DNA from 3 places in the Rhodoligotrophos appendicifer genome. Region 3 is predicted to be linked to each of the others. Evidence: predicted binding sites of a transcription regulator. Region 3 holds the regulator's gene; each other region holds the start of a gene.

Region 1 (4,186 bases), 110 kb from region 3:
CTGGTTCGGACCGGACGTCACCGAGCCGGCACGGCTGCACGTGGCGGCCAAGCGCTATCTTTGTGCGGTCGATCCGGCCTATCTCGACGGGCTCTCACCGGCATCGCGCCACAGCCTGGCGCTGCAAGGCGGGGTGATGAGCCCGGCGGAGGCGGCGGCCTTCATCGCGGCACCCTTTGCCGAAGACGCCGTCCGCCTGAGGCTATGGGACGACAGGGCCAAGGAGCTCGATCTCGTCACGCCCGATCTCGATCATTTCCTCGCCTATGCCCAACCGCTGGCGAGGCTGCAGCCATGAGCGGCATCTTCATCGCCGTCGTCGGCCCCAGCGGCGTCGGCAAGGACACTCTGCTCGACCATGCGCGGTTGCAGCTGATCGAGGACGACCGCTTCGTGTTTCCCCGACGCGTCGTCACCCGCCACCCGCAAGCCGGCGGAGAGATCTTCGACAGTCTGAGCCGGATCGAGTTCGATGCCTGGGACCAGGCGGGCAGCTTCTCGCTCAGTTGGCGCGCTCATGGGCTCGGTTACGGGCTGAGGCGCAATGTGCTGGGCGCGGTCGAGGACGGCCGCTGCGTCGTCGCCAATGTCTCGCGCTCCGTGCTGCCCGATCTGCCGGGGATCTTCGGCGAGGTCCGGATCGTCCATGTGACGGCACCTCCCGCGGTGCTCGCATCCCGGCTGGCGGCGCGCGGCCGCGAGGTGGGGCCCGAGATGGACAGCCGAATCGCACGGTTCGAGACGACGCTGCCCACCACATCCCCCGTGATGACCATCGACAATAGCGGGCCCATCGAAATCGCTCAGGCGGCCTTTCTCGACGCGCTCATCGCCGCGGCGGCAGAAGTGCGATCCGTTCAACCAGCCTGAAGGTTTCAGCTGGCGCCGGTTCCTCCATGATCGTCAGATCCAGCACGTGCGTTCCCTCGGCAGTCGCTGCTTCCGCTCCTTCCGCGAGTTCGGCCAAAAGGCGGTCGCGCTGTGGAGCCGGCAGAGGCCCGGAGAGGGTCATGTGGAAACGGAACTCGTCGAGCACGTAGGGATAGCCATAGAGTTCGAGATAGACCGCTTGGCGCGGGCTCAGTCCGTTGGCTTTGCGGCGCGCGATCGCCTCAGCCGACAAAGGCGCACGCATGTTCTCAAATTCAAGAACGCTTGCCGCAGCGAGCGCCTGCAGGTCAGGCCAGAAACCTGACGGCACGAGAGCCACGAAATCCTGCAGACTGCGCAAGGCCAGTGGCGGCAGGACCAGCCCCCGCCAGCCTGTTGCGAAGGTGGTCACCGCCGCCAGGAGATCGTCGAGGCTGCAGCCCTCCTTCAGGTGAAAAGGTGCCTTGAGGGTCGCGTGGAATCCATATCGCGCCGGTGCAGCGGTTTCCGCACGCCGTTCCCGGCTCGTGCCGGTCGCCGCGTCGGAGCCCAGCCAAGACGTGCCGAACCGGTCCAGGGCGGCGTCCGGCCGCGGGCAGAAATAGATCGCGTAGCGGGGCTGGGTCATGGGTTCTCAAACTGCCGGCTGACGAGGGGGCACATACTTTTTCTCTGTCTCGCTTGCATGACATCGCTCGCCTTCATTCAACCGTCATCAAATCCGAACGGAACTGTTGCAAACGCCCGCTAGCATCCCGGCAAATGTGAGGGATGGCATAATGACGGCTCCTGCGATCGAGATCGCTCGCCTTTCGAAAACCTTTCTCGGCGGTGCCAAGGCACTGAAAGACGTATCGTTCACGATCCAGCCCGGGGAGATGGTGGCCCTGATCGGCGCCTCCGGCTCCGGCAAGTCGACCTTGCTCCGTCACATCGCCGGCCTCGTTCCCGCCGATCGGGGCAGCGCCTGCGAAGTCAAAGTGCATGGCAAGGCGCTGCAGAGCAATGGCGCCATATCGTCGACCGCCCGCGAGATCCGCTCGTCCATCGGCATGATCTTCCAGCAGTTCAACCTCGTGGGTCGGTTGTCGGTGCTGACAAATGTCCTGACCGGGACGCTGGGACGCGTCCCCCGCTGGCGCGGCACCATGGGATGGTTCACCCAAGCCGAGAAGGCGATCGCAATGGAGGCCCTGCAGCGGGTCGGAATCGCCCCGCAAGCCTTGCAGCGCGGCAGCCTCCTCTCCGGCGGCCAGCAGCAACGCGCCGCCATCGCCCGCACTCTCGTGCAGGGGGCGAGAGTCCTCATCGCCGACGAGCCGATCGCCTCCCTCGATCCGCATGCGGCGCGACGGGTGATGGACATCCTCAACGAGCTCAACAGCAAGGACGGCATCACCGTCGTCGTCTCCCTGCATCAGGTTGAGTATGCAATCCGCTACTGCCCCCGCACCATCGCCCTGCGTCATGGTGAGCTCGTCTATGACGGGCCGTCGACGGCGCTGACGCGGGAATTCCTGGGCGAGCTCTACGGCGCTGAAAGCGAGGAGCTGTTCCTGCCCAGCATGCCTGTGGCGTCGCCCGAGAAGGTCACCGTTCCCCGCCGCCTGCCGGTTCTGCAGCCGGCTTGATCCCCACACCGCAAAGTATCACAGGAGCCCATCCCCCATGTTGAAGTCCTTCTTCGCAGGTCTCGCCCTTACGGTCCTGCCCGTGCTCACGCTCGCCCAAGCCCAGGATGCCCAAACCATAAACTTCGGGATCATCTCGACGGAGTCGAGCCAGAACCTGAAGACCACCTGGGAGCCCTTCATCGCCGACATGGCGAAGGAAACCGGCCTCAACGTGAAGCCCTTCTTCGCCACTGATTATGCCGGCGTCATCGAGGCGATGCGCTTCGGCAAGGTGCAGCTCGCCTGGTACGGCAACAAATCCGCCATGGAAGCCGTCGATCGCGCCGATGCTGAAATCTTTGCTCAGACAGCCGACGCAGAAGGCAATCCTGGCTACTGGTCAGTGCTCGTCACCAGTGTCGACAGCCCGCTGAATGACCTCAATGACGTCCTCAAATGCGACAAGACACTCAATTTCGGTATCGGCGACCCGAATTCGACGTCGGGCTACCTCGTGCCCATGACCTATATCTTCGCCGAGAAGAACGTCGAACCGAAAGAATGCTTCAAGACGGTTCGTAACGCCAATCACGAGACCAACGCCATGGCGGCCGCCAACAAGCAGGTGGATGTCGCCGCCAACAACACCGAAAACATGCGCCGCCTCGAGGTCACCAATCCCGAGGCCTTCAAGAAGCTCAAGGTCATCTGGCAGTCGCCGCTGATCCCGGCCGATCCGCTCGTCTGGCGCTCCGATCTCGATCAGGCGACGAAGGACAAGCTCTATACCTTCATCATGACCTATGGCCGCAACGGCACTCCGGAAGAAATCGCCCATGACCGTCAGGTGCTCAAGGCACTGCAATGGGCACCCTTCCGGCCCTCGTCCAACGCCCAACTCTATCCGATCCGCACGCTGGAGCTGACCAAGCAGCTCTTCAAGGTGAAGGGTGACCAAACGCTTGCCGAAGCCGATCGCCAGGCGAAAGTCGCCGAGCTCGAGGCCAAGATCGCCGAAGTGAACAAGCAGGCGACTGAAACTCCCAGCATGTAAGTGGCGTAATTCGACGGCGCCCGCTCCACTGGGGCGGGCGCTTTTTCATATCCAAGGAACGCCCCGATGAGCCTCAGCGACATCCGACCAACCCGACCTGCCGTGGAGATCCCACGCGAGCCGCTGAGCCATAGGATTCGGACCTGGGGCATATGGATCGCGCTTGCGGCGTTGCTCGCCTGGAGCTGGTCGCCGACAGAGATGTATCTGTGGACGCATCTGTTCACTGACGCAGACAATATGGGGTCGTTTGCCGGGGGTTTCCTCAGCCCGAGCTTCAAGGATTGGCGGCTCTATGTCTCGGAGATGGTGGTCACCATCCAGATCGCGGTCTGGGGAACGGTGCTCGCCGTTGTGCTCGGCATCCCCTTTGGACTGCTGAGCTCTGAAAACATCACCCCGGTCTGGATTGCCCAGCCCATCCGGCGCGTGATGGATGCCTGCCGCGCCATCAACGAGATGGTCTTTGCGCTGCTCTTCGTCGTCGCCGTGGGGCTCGGACCCTTTGCCGGCGTCATGGCCCTGTTCATCCACAACACCGGCATCGTGGCCAAGCTGTTCTCGGAGGCCGTTGAGGCCATCGATCCGCGCCCTGTGGAGGCCATTCGCGCGACCGGGGCCAGTAAATTGCAGGAGATCATCTACGGGG
Region 2 (4,186 bases), 290 kb from region 3:
ATTTTTTTATTCGTTCAGCCTGTTCGGTTTCTCCCGCCGCCAGGTGGTCATAGAGACGTCCATGGGCGGCGCGGTGCCGGTCCATGTTCATGGCCATGAAGGCCAGGAGTTGGAGGAAGCCTGGATACACGCGCCGACCCTTGCCGGCAAAGCGGTTCGGGACTTCGGCGATAACGGAATTCTGAAACCAGGACAGCGATTTGGCGACGGCGAATTCATTGACTGCGGTGGGGCTCTCACTGGGGTCGATAGGCCCGGCCATCAAGGTCATCGAGCGCGGCGTGGCCGGATGCCTGTCCTCCGACATGATGGAGACGGCGGCCAACGTCTGTACGCAGGGCTGGCAGACGGCAAGCACATGCGCCCCTGGCCCGATCGTCTCCAGGAAGCGACAAATATAGGCGACGTAATCGTCCACGCCGAACACACCGGCCTCGACCGGCACGTCTCGGGCATTGGCCCAATCGGTGAGGTAGACTTCATGATCCTTCAGCATCGTCTGCACGGTGCCGCGGAGAAGCGTCGCGAAATGTCCGGACAAGGGAGCGACGATCAGCACTTTCGGCTGCGGTGCATCGATGTCCTTGGAAAACTTCAGCAGGTTCCCAAAGGGGAGGTTGAGCGCGGTCTCCAGCGTGACCGGCACATCGCGGTTTCCGACCATGACAGAAGCAATGCCGAAGCTGGGTCGCGTATGTGTGAGCTCGAACCGGCTCGTGAGCACCATGGCGGCCTCGAACTGCCGCATGAAGGCACTGCCCCCCATCCACGGGAACGCTTGCAGCAGAGCTGACCAGCTTCGCGCCATCACACGCAGCGGAGCGAAGGCGTCCTCCTGAAATTGGTAAGCCTGGTACAGCATGCCCCGATTGCCCCATCGCTTTTATGGCAATGCAAAAAGCTAGTGCAAAACTTGCTGCGTTGCGAGAAGATTAAACCACAACGACATTATGGCGGAGTCGAACGGGTGACGGGCGCAGCGCTGACGATTTCGTCGAAGAACTATTCCTCCTGGTCATTGAGAGGGTGGCTGCTCTGCAAGATGGCGGGCCTCGACTTTGAGGAGCAGAGGGTTGACATCGACTCGCCGGAGATGCGCCAGGAGCTGTTGCTTCTGTCGCCCTCGGTTCTGGTGCCGCGCCTGACCCATGGCAGCGTCGTCGTGTGGGACACGCTGGCGATTGCCGAGTATTTGGCGGAGATCAGGCCGAAAGCGGGATTGCTGCCGAAAGACCGAGTGGCCAGGGCTCACTGCCGGGCGGTGTCCGGAGAGATCCATTCCGGATTCTACAATCTGCGCTCCGCCCTGCCGATGAATCTCAAGGCGAGACATAATGCCTTCAAGATCTTCTCGGGCGCACGGCCCGACGTGGAACGAGTGAAGGCGATATGGAGCGAATGCCTCCAGACGTATGGTGGCCCCTACCTCTTTGGAGAGTTGTCGGTCGCGGATGCGATGTATGCGCCGGTCTGCACTCGATTTCGGACCTATGCCGTCGAGCTCGATCCGCTGCTTGATGACTATTGTGAGCGGATATTCGAGTGGCCCTTGATGCAGGAGTGGACCGAGGCCGCTATGGAAGAACCCGATGAGATTATCGAGCTGGAAGTCGAGTTCTAGCTCGAGTTCACAGTTCTTTTAGCCTGTCTTCAAACCTTAATATTTCCGTCAACGGGGCGACATCTGCGACCGGCATTCCACCTTCATCAAATTGAAGATGGAGTGGGGTCATGCGGTCAATATTCCTATCATCGGTCGCCTTTGTTGCCTTGAGCTGCATGAATGTCTCGGCGGAGGAGCAAACCTACTCCGCCACCCTGGTTGGACACGCGATCCTTCCGGCAGCGACGACTGTTCAGCCGCCGGCCGACGCGCCCGACCATCTGAAAAATGCCGGGAAATTCACGACGCCCGACCGCAAGCGCGCAAACGGGGTTGGGACGGTTCCGGGCAAGGACGGCGCCCGTGTGACGGACGTGAAATTGCCGCTCGATGGGCAGGCCGTGCAGGGCTTCTCGGGGATCAAGACGATGCCGGACGGCACCTTCTGGTCCCTGTCGGATAACGGCTTCGGCTCAAAGGTGAACTCCTCCGACGCAGCCCTGATGCTGCATCACCTCAAATTCGACTGGGATCAGGGCAAGGTCGAACGGATGGAAACACTGTTTCTGCGTGACCCCAACAAGGTTGCGCCATTCCCCATCGCGCTTGAGGGAACGGATACGCGCTATCTCACAGGGGCGGATTTCGATGTGGAATCCATTCAGCCGGTCGCAGATGGCTTCTGGATCGGTGAGGAGTTCGGTCCCTACCTGCTGAAATTCGATAAGCAGGGCCAGCTGGTCTCCGTCCACGGCACCATGGTCGATGGCAAGGAAGTCAAATCTCCGGACCACCCCACTGTCACTGTTCAGGCCAATCCCGCCGCCAAGGCGCCGGTCTTCAATTTGAAGCGCTCGGGCGGGTACGAGGGTCTGGCGCAGTCACCTGATGGAACGAAGCTTTACGCTCTCCTCGAAGGCCCTCTCTTCTTGGAGGACGCTTCCGTGGAGAAGGTCGACGGAAATTCTGCACTGCGGGTGATCGAATTCGACATTGCCGGCGGGAAGTGGACGGGCCGCTCTTGGCTTTACCCCCTCGCTCAGGGCGGTGAGGCGATCGGTGACTTCAATATGATTGACGAGACCACGGGCCTCGTCATCGAAAGAGACAATGGCGCCGGCACGCAGGCAAAGGCTTGCGCCGCCCCGGCGAAGCCTGCCGCGGACTGCTTCGACAAGCCCTCGAAAGTGAAGCGGATCTATAAGATCTCTCTGCCGCAGGACGGACGCGGCGAGGCCGTTCGGAAGATCGGCTACATCGACCTGCTCAAGATCAAGGATCCGCAAGGCAAGGCCCGCCAGGGCGGTGGTGAGGGCTTCTACGACATGCCCTTCGTTACGATCGAGAATGTCGATGTTGTCGATCCCACGCATATCGTGGTCGGCAATGACAACAACCTGCCGTTCTCTGCCGGACGCGCCGTCGATAAGGCCGATGACAACGAGTTCGTTCTGCTCGAAGTCGGCGACTTCCTGAAAGCCCAATAAACACCCTCTCCCAGCGCGCAGCCAGGAGCTCAGAACCATGAACGAGATGATGAAGCCGCGTGGGCAGTTTCGTGCCCACGCCTATGAGGCCAGCGACGATGTCGGACGGAACGACGCTCGGAATGAGACGATGGGCGACATCATCGCCGCTCGCTTCTCGCGCCGGGCCCTGCTGAAAGGCGCCTTGGCGGTGACGGCCATTCAGGCGACCGTGAGCCCGTTGGCCATGTTAGCCTCCAACCCAGTGCACGCCGCGACGCCCTCCGCATTTTCTTTCGATGAGGCAATGGCGGGTGTCGACGAGACCCATCACGTGGCCGACGGCTACGACATGCAGGTGCTGATCCGCTGGGGCGACAAGCTGTTCACGGACAGTCCCGAATTCGATCCGATGACGCAGACGTCGGATAAGCAACGCCGCCAGTTCGGCTACAACAACGACTATGTCGGCTTCATTCCGCTGGAAGGGGCACCGGCGGGGGAAAGCCGCGCGCTCCTGGTCGTAAATCATGAGTATACGGACGAGCACATGATGTTCCCGGGCATCGTGACCATCGAGGACAAGGTCCCCGAGGGCGCGGCTGCCGATGCCAAGCCGGAGCCGACACTGGTCGTGGCGCCCGCCACCAAGGATCGTGTCGACATCGAAATGGCCGCGCATGGCGGAACGGTCGTCGAGATCCGCCGCCGTGAAGGGGCTCCCTGGTCGGTGCAGTTGGACAGCCCTTACAACCGGCGCATCACCGCCGAGACCCCGATCGAGATCACGGGGCCCGCCGCCGGCAATGCGAGGCTCCAGACCAAGGAGGACCCCACGGGTCGCTCGGTGAAGGGCACCATCAACAACTGCGCCGGTGGGGTGACGCCTTGGGGCACATACCTCATGGCGGAAGAAAATTTCCACGGCTACTTCAGCGGCAGCTTGCCGAGTGATCATCGGGAATCTGCGAACTACAAGCGCCTGGGTATCCCGGGTGCCAGCTATGAATGGGCAGGTTTCTACGATCGCTTCGATGTATCCAAGGAGCCTAATGAACCGAACAGGTTCGGCTACATCGTGGAGGTCGATCCGCTCGATGCAGCGTCGACGCCGAAG
Region 3 (4,186 bases):
CGTTGGCGGAAAGGACGAGGGTCGAGCCGCCGAGTTGGCGCATTGCAACATCAAACGAAACACGGGTGCGTGTTGACGGCTTTTCGAAGATCATTGCGAGCACACGCCCGTCAAGCGGCCGGTTCGGCTCCACCACTCCCTGCGAGCTGCCATTCCGTGCTTGTTTCATAGCGCGGCTGTGCGAAAGCAACTGGCGTAGCGTGTCCGCCTTGAAGTCCTGGATGTCCAAGAAATGCCGGGGCTGAGATGCCATCATTGCCTCCTAGGTTGCGACACCGTTCCCGCGCGCAAGCGCCGTACAGGCTCGCGATAGCCGCCTCACGCCGTCCTCGATCTCTTCATCCTTAATGATAAGAGGCGGCAGCAGCCGCAGCACGTTGTCGCCGCCGCCGACGGTGAGGAGATGCTCCTGCAGACAGGCTTCCAAAAGATCCTTGTTCGGGACCTTGCACTTCACGGCCCGCATCAGGCCCTCTCCGCGCACCTCCTCGATGATGTCAGGATGCTCGTCCTGCACCTGTGCCAGCTTCTGTGAAAACAGTTTCGACGCGTGCTGGACCCTTTCGAGGAAGCCATCTGCGAGGATGATATCCAGGACCGCGTTGCCGATTGCCATGGCTAAGGGGTTTCCCCCAAAGGTTGAGCCATGGGTGCCGGCCACCATGCCTGATGCCGCATTCTCCGTCGCCAGACAGGCACCCACCGGAAAGCCGCCGCCAAGACCCTTTGCTACGGCGACGATGTCGGGAATTATGCCGGCCCATTCATGCGCGAACAGCTTCCCGGTCCGACCCATTCCGCACTGGACCTCATCGCAGAGGAGCAGGATGCCCTCTTCATCGCAAAGAGCGCGCAGTGCGCGCAAGCTGCTGTGAGGCCAGACGCGCAGGCCGCCCTCACCGAGGATGGGTTCGATCAAAACGCCTGCCGTCTCAGGTCCGATCGCGGCCTTAATGGCTGCTATGTCACCGAAGGCCACTTGATCGAAGCCTTCCACGGGGGGTCCGAAACCCTCCAAATGCTTCTGCTGGCCGCCGGCCGCGATCGTCGCGAGTGTTCGGCCGTGAAACGCGCCTTCGATGGTCACAATGCGATAGCGTTCCGGGGCACCTTTTGCCCAATGATATCGACGCGCCATCTTGACGGCACATTCGATTGCCTCGGCGCCAGAGTTACAGAAGAACACCGTGTCGGCGAAGCTTGCTGCGATCAATCGCTCCGCGAGTCTTTGCTGACCCGGGATCTCGAAGATATTCGAGGTATGCCAGAGCTTCTCAGCCTGGTCTTTCAGCGCCTGCACCAGATGAGGATGTGCATGGCCAAGCGCGTTGACGGCAATGCCGGAGCCGAAATCGAGGTAGCTTTCGCCCTCGGCTGTAAAGAGATGTGCACCGACGCCCCGATCGAACGCTACGGGCATGCGAGCATAGGTGGGCAGGACCGCCGCAACCATTCGTCACTCCAAAAATCAAAGTGCCGCCGGTGTTCCGGCGGCACATGAGGCTGAAATCCCAGGTCAAGCTTAGTTTTTATAGGCTTTTTGAGAGCTAAGGTCAACGCGAAGGGCGAATTGCCGGGGCCTGAGTCAGAGCGCCACATGGACTGAGGAGTCCTGCAACCCGTAACTTTTAATTAACCAATTCCGATATCGGGCGCCGGAGAATTTCCTCTTGGGGAAAACCCCTCCGATTCGAGGTGTCGCGATTGCTAAGAGACCCCAAAACTAGTAGGGTGAATCCCTGGGAACTACGAAATATTGTCATTTTAACTAGGTATAGTCGTTTTGCGTCGGAGTGGATCTTTTCGCCGGCAAGCGTCAGGCGATTCTGCCAACACTTTCAGCGGGGTATTTTAATGTGGACCGATGAACGGGTTGATCTTCTGAAGCAACTTTGGAACGAAGGCCTCAGTGCCAGCCAAATTGCTAATAAGCTAGGAGAAGTCACTCGAAACGCGGTAATCGGCAAAGTTCACCGCTTGGGCCTCTCCGGCCGAGGGACGCCAGCACGAACGCAGCATAGCCGACCGCGCGTAAAGAGCCGGACGCACGGCGCGCCGGGTAAAATAACCCAGTTCCCGACAATGGGATCAAGCGCTCTGAAGGTCGAAGTTGAGACCGTCGCGGAGGCTTCGCCCGCGCCGAAGCCGATGCCTCTGCGGCAAGTGAATACATCGACGAGCGATCGTGTCAGTATCCTGCAATTGAGCGATAAGACGTGCAGATGGCCTCTGGGTGAGCCGGGAACCGAAACCTTCCACTTCTGCGGATGCTTGCCGAAAAGCGGTCTTCCCTATTGCGATACCCACGCTCGCTTGGCCTATCAGCCGCTTCAAGATCGGCGTCGCCTGAAGGTCAGAGGCGCAGCCTGATTTTCAAACCCGGGTCTGGGATATCAAGTGAACCTTTCGTCGAACGAATAACCCACCCCGCGTACGGTCCTGATCGGGTCTGCTTCCTTGCCCCGATTCAGGACGTTGCGCAAACGTCCGACATGCACGTCGACCGTTCTCTCATCGATGTAGATATCACGACCCCACACCGCGTTTAGAAGCTGCTCGCGACTATAAACGCGGCCTGCATTCCGCAAAAGATGCTCGAGAAGCTTGAACTCCGTCGGCGAGAGTGGGATGTCGCGGCCATTGCGGGTGACGCGCCTCGTTCTCAGGTCAACCTGAAGTTCACCAGCACGCAACACGTCAGCCACTATTTCCGGATTTGACCGACGGAGAACCGTTCGCACTCGTGCTACCAGTTCCGGCACAGAAAATGGTTTGACGACATAGTCGTCGGCCCCTGTTGCCAAGCCTCGGACGCGCTCCTGTTCTTCACCGCGGGCTGTCAGCATGATGATGGGAATGTCGCGTGTCTCACTCCGAGAGCGCAAGCGGCGACACAGCTCGATCCCTGAAAGCCCCGGCAGCATCCAATCCAGGATGATGAGGTCCGGGCGTTCCTCTTCTACCAGGACCTCGACTTCATCCCCGTTCATGGCACTCCGGGCACGAAAGCCTTCCGCTTCAAAATTGTAGGACAGCAGAACCTGCAGGGGTTCCTCGTCTTCTACAATCAAAATCGATGCGTTCATTGATCTACACTTGTCTTATTACCATTTCCAGCGTAGCGGATATTAGTCATACTCGTGGTATCGCTCTTGGGACGGTCATCATTAAGAGTTTGACCATGAACCAAGTAGTAGACATTCTCGGCTATGTTTGTGCAGTGATCACCGATGCGCTCTATATTTTTGGCGGCAAATAACAGGTGCGTGCACGATCCAATCGTTCTTGGATCTTCCATCATATAGGTCAACAATTCCCGGAACAGTGCATTATAGAGGCTATCAATAGCTTCGTCGGAGCGCCAGACTTCCATTGCCTTGTCTGCATCATGCTGGACGAGGGCATCAAGAACCAGCTTGAGCTGCTCGAGAGCAAGCCGCCCCATCTGATTAATGCCGGAGTATCCAGATGTCGGCCTTCCATCCGAAATGGCGAAGCTGCGTTTAGCGATGTTCTTGGCGAGATCGCCGATGCGCTCAAGATCCATTGCAGTGCGCAGGCCGACGACGACATGCCGCAAATCGCGCGCCATCGGCTGCCGCTTGGCGATGAGCAGGATCGAACGTTCTTCGACCTGATGTTCGAGGTCATCGAGCTTCTGGTCCCGCTTGATGATCTCCGATGCGCGTTCCACGTCGCGCTTTTCCAACGCATCGATCGCGCCCGCGAGTTGCTCCTCAGCCAGCCCACCCATTTGGGCTAAGCGGGTGTTGAAAGCAGCGATTTCTTCGTCGAATGATTTGACGATGTGTTCGCTCACGTCATTATCCTTTTCAATGGGCACAATCAGCCGAAGCGGCCTGTGATGTATTCTTCAGTTTTCTTGTTCGAAGGAGCTGTAAAGATCTTCTCAGTGACATCGAATTCCATCAACTCACCCAAATACATGAAGGCCGTGTATTTCGACACACGGGCTGCCTGCTGCATATTGTGAGTCACGATCGCAATCGTGTAATCAGCCTTAAGTTGCTCGATCAGTTCTTCTATGCGTCCCGTAGAAATCGGATCCAGCGCTGAACAGGGTTCATCGAAGAGAATGACTTCCGGTCGGACCGCGACACTGCGGGCGATGCACAGGCGCTGTTGCTGACCCCCCGACAAACCCATTCCACTGGAGCTCAGCTTG

Evidence for each region. The regulator PhoB, encoded in region 3, activates phosphate uptake and scavenging genes when phosphate is short. The targets are predictions, from matches to a motif close to TGTCATNNANCTGTCAT.
Region 1: the regulator PhoB is predicted to act here: its motif matches at 1,570-1,586, upstream of phnC (phosphonate ABC transporter ATP-binding protein).
Region 2: the regulator PhoB is predicted to act here: its motif matches at 1,646-1,662, upstream of FKM97_RS03960 (esterase-like activity of phytase family protein).

What each region holds. Positions count from the first base shown of each region.
Region 1 is NZ_VHKL01000001.1:655,278-659,463, reverse strand. It holds gene FKM97_RS03110 (phosphonate degradation HD-domain oxygenase) at 1-298, shown strand, start outside; gene phnN (phosphonate metabolism protein/1,5-bisphosphokinase (PRPP-forming) PhnN) at 295-870, shown strand; gene FKM97_RS03100 (DUF1045 domain-containing protein) at 827-1,498, opposite strand; gene phnC (phosphonate ABC transporter ATP-binding protein) at 1,650-2,501, shown strand; gene phnD (phosphonate ABC transporter substrate-binding protein) at 2,539-3,537, shown strand; gene phnE (phosphonate ABC transporter, permease protein PhnE) at 3,604-4,186, shown strand, end outside.
Region 2 is NZ_VHKL01000001.1:830,300-834,485, forward strand. It holds gene FKM97_RS03950 (polyhydroxyalkanoate depolymerase) at 1-862, opposite strand, end outside; gene FKM97_RS03955 (glutathione S-transferase) at 968-1,621, shown strand; gene FKM97_RS03960 (esterase-like activity of phytase family protein) at 1,732-3,090, shown strand; gene FKM97_RS03965 (PhoX family protein) at 3,128-4,186, shown strand, end outside.
Region 3 is NZ_VHKL01000001.1:544,276-548,461, reverse strand. It holds gene argF (ornithine carbamoyltransferase) at 1-253, opposite strand, end outside; gene FKM97_RS02525 (aspartate aminotransferase family protein) at 263-1,453, opposite strand; gene FKM97_RS02520 (GcrA family cell cycle regulator) at 1,855-2,370, shown strand; gene phoB (phosphate regulon transcriptional regulator PhoB) at 2,394-3,086, opposite strand; gene phoU (phosphate signaling complex protein PhoU) at 3,083-3,820, opposite strand; gene pstB (phosphate ABC transporter ATP-binding protein PstB) at 3,847-4,186, opposite strand, start outside.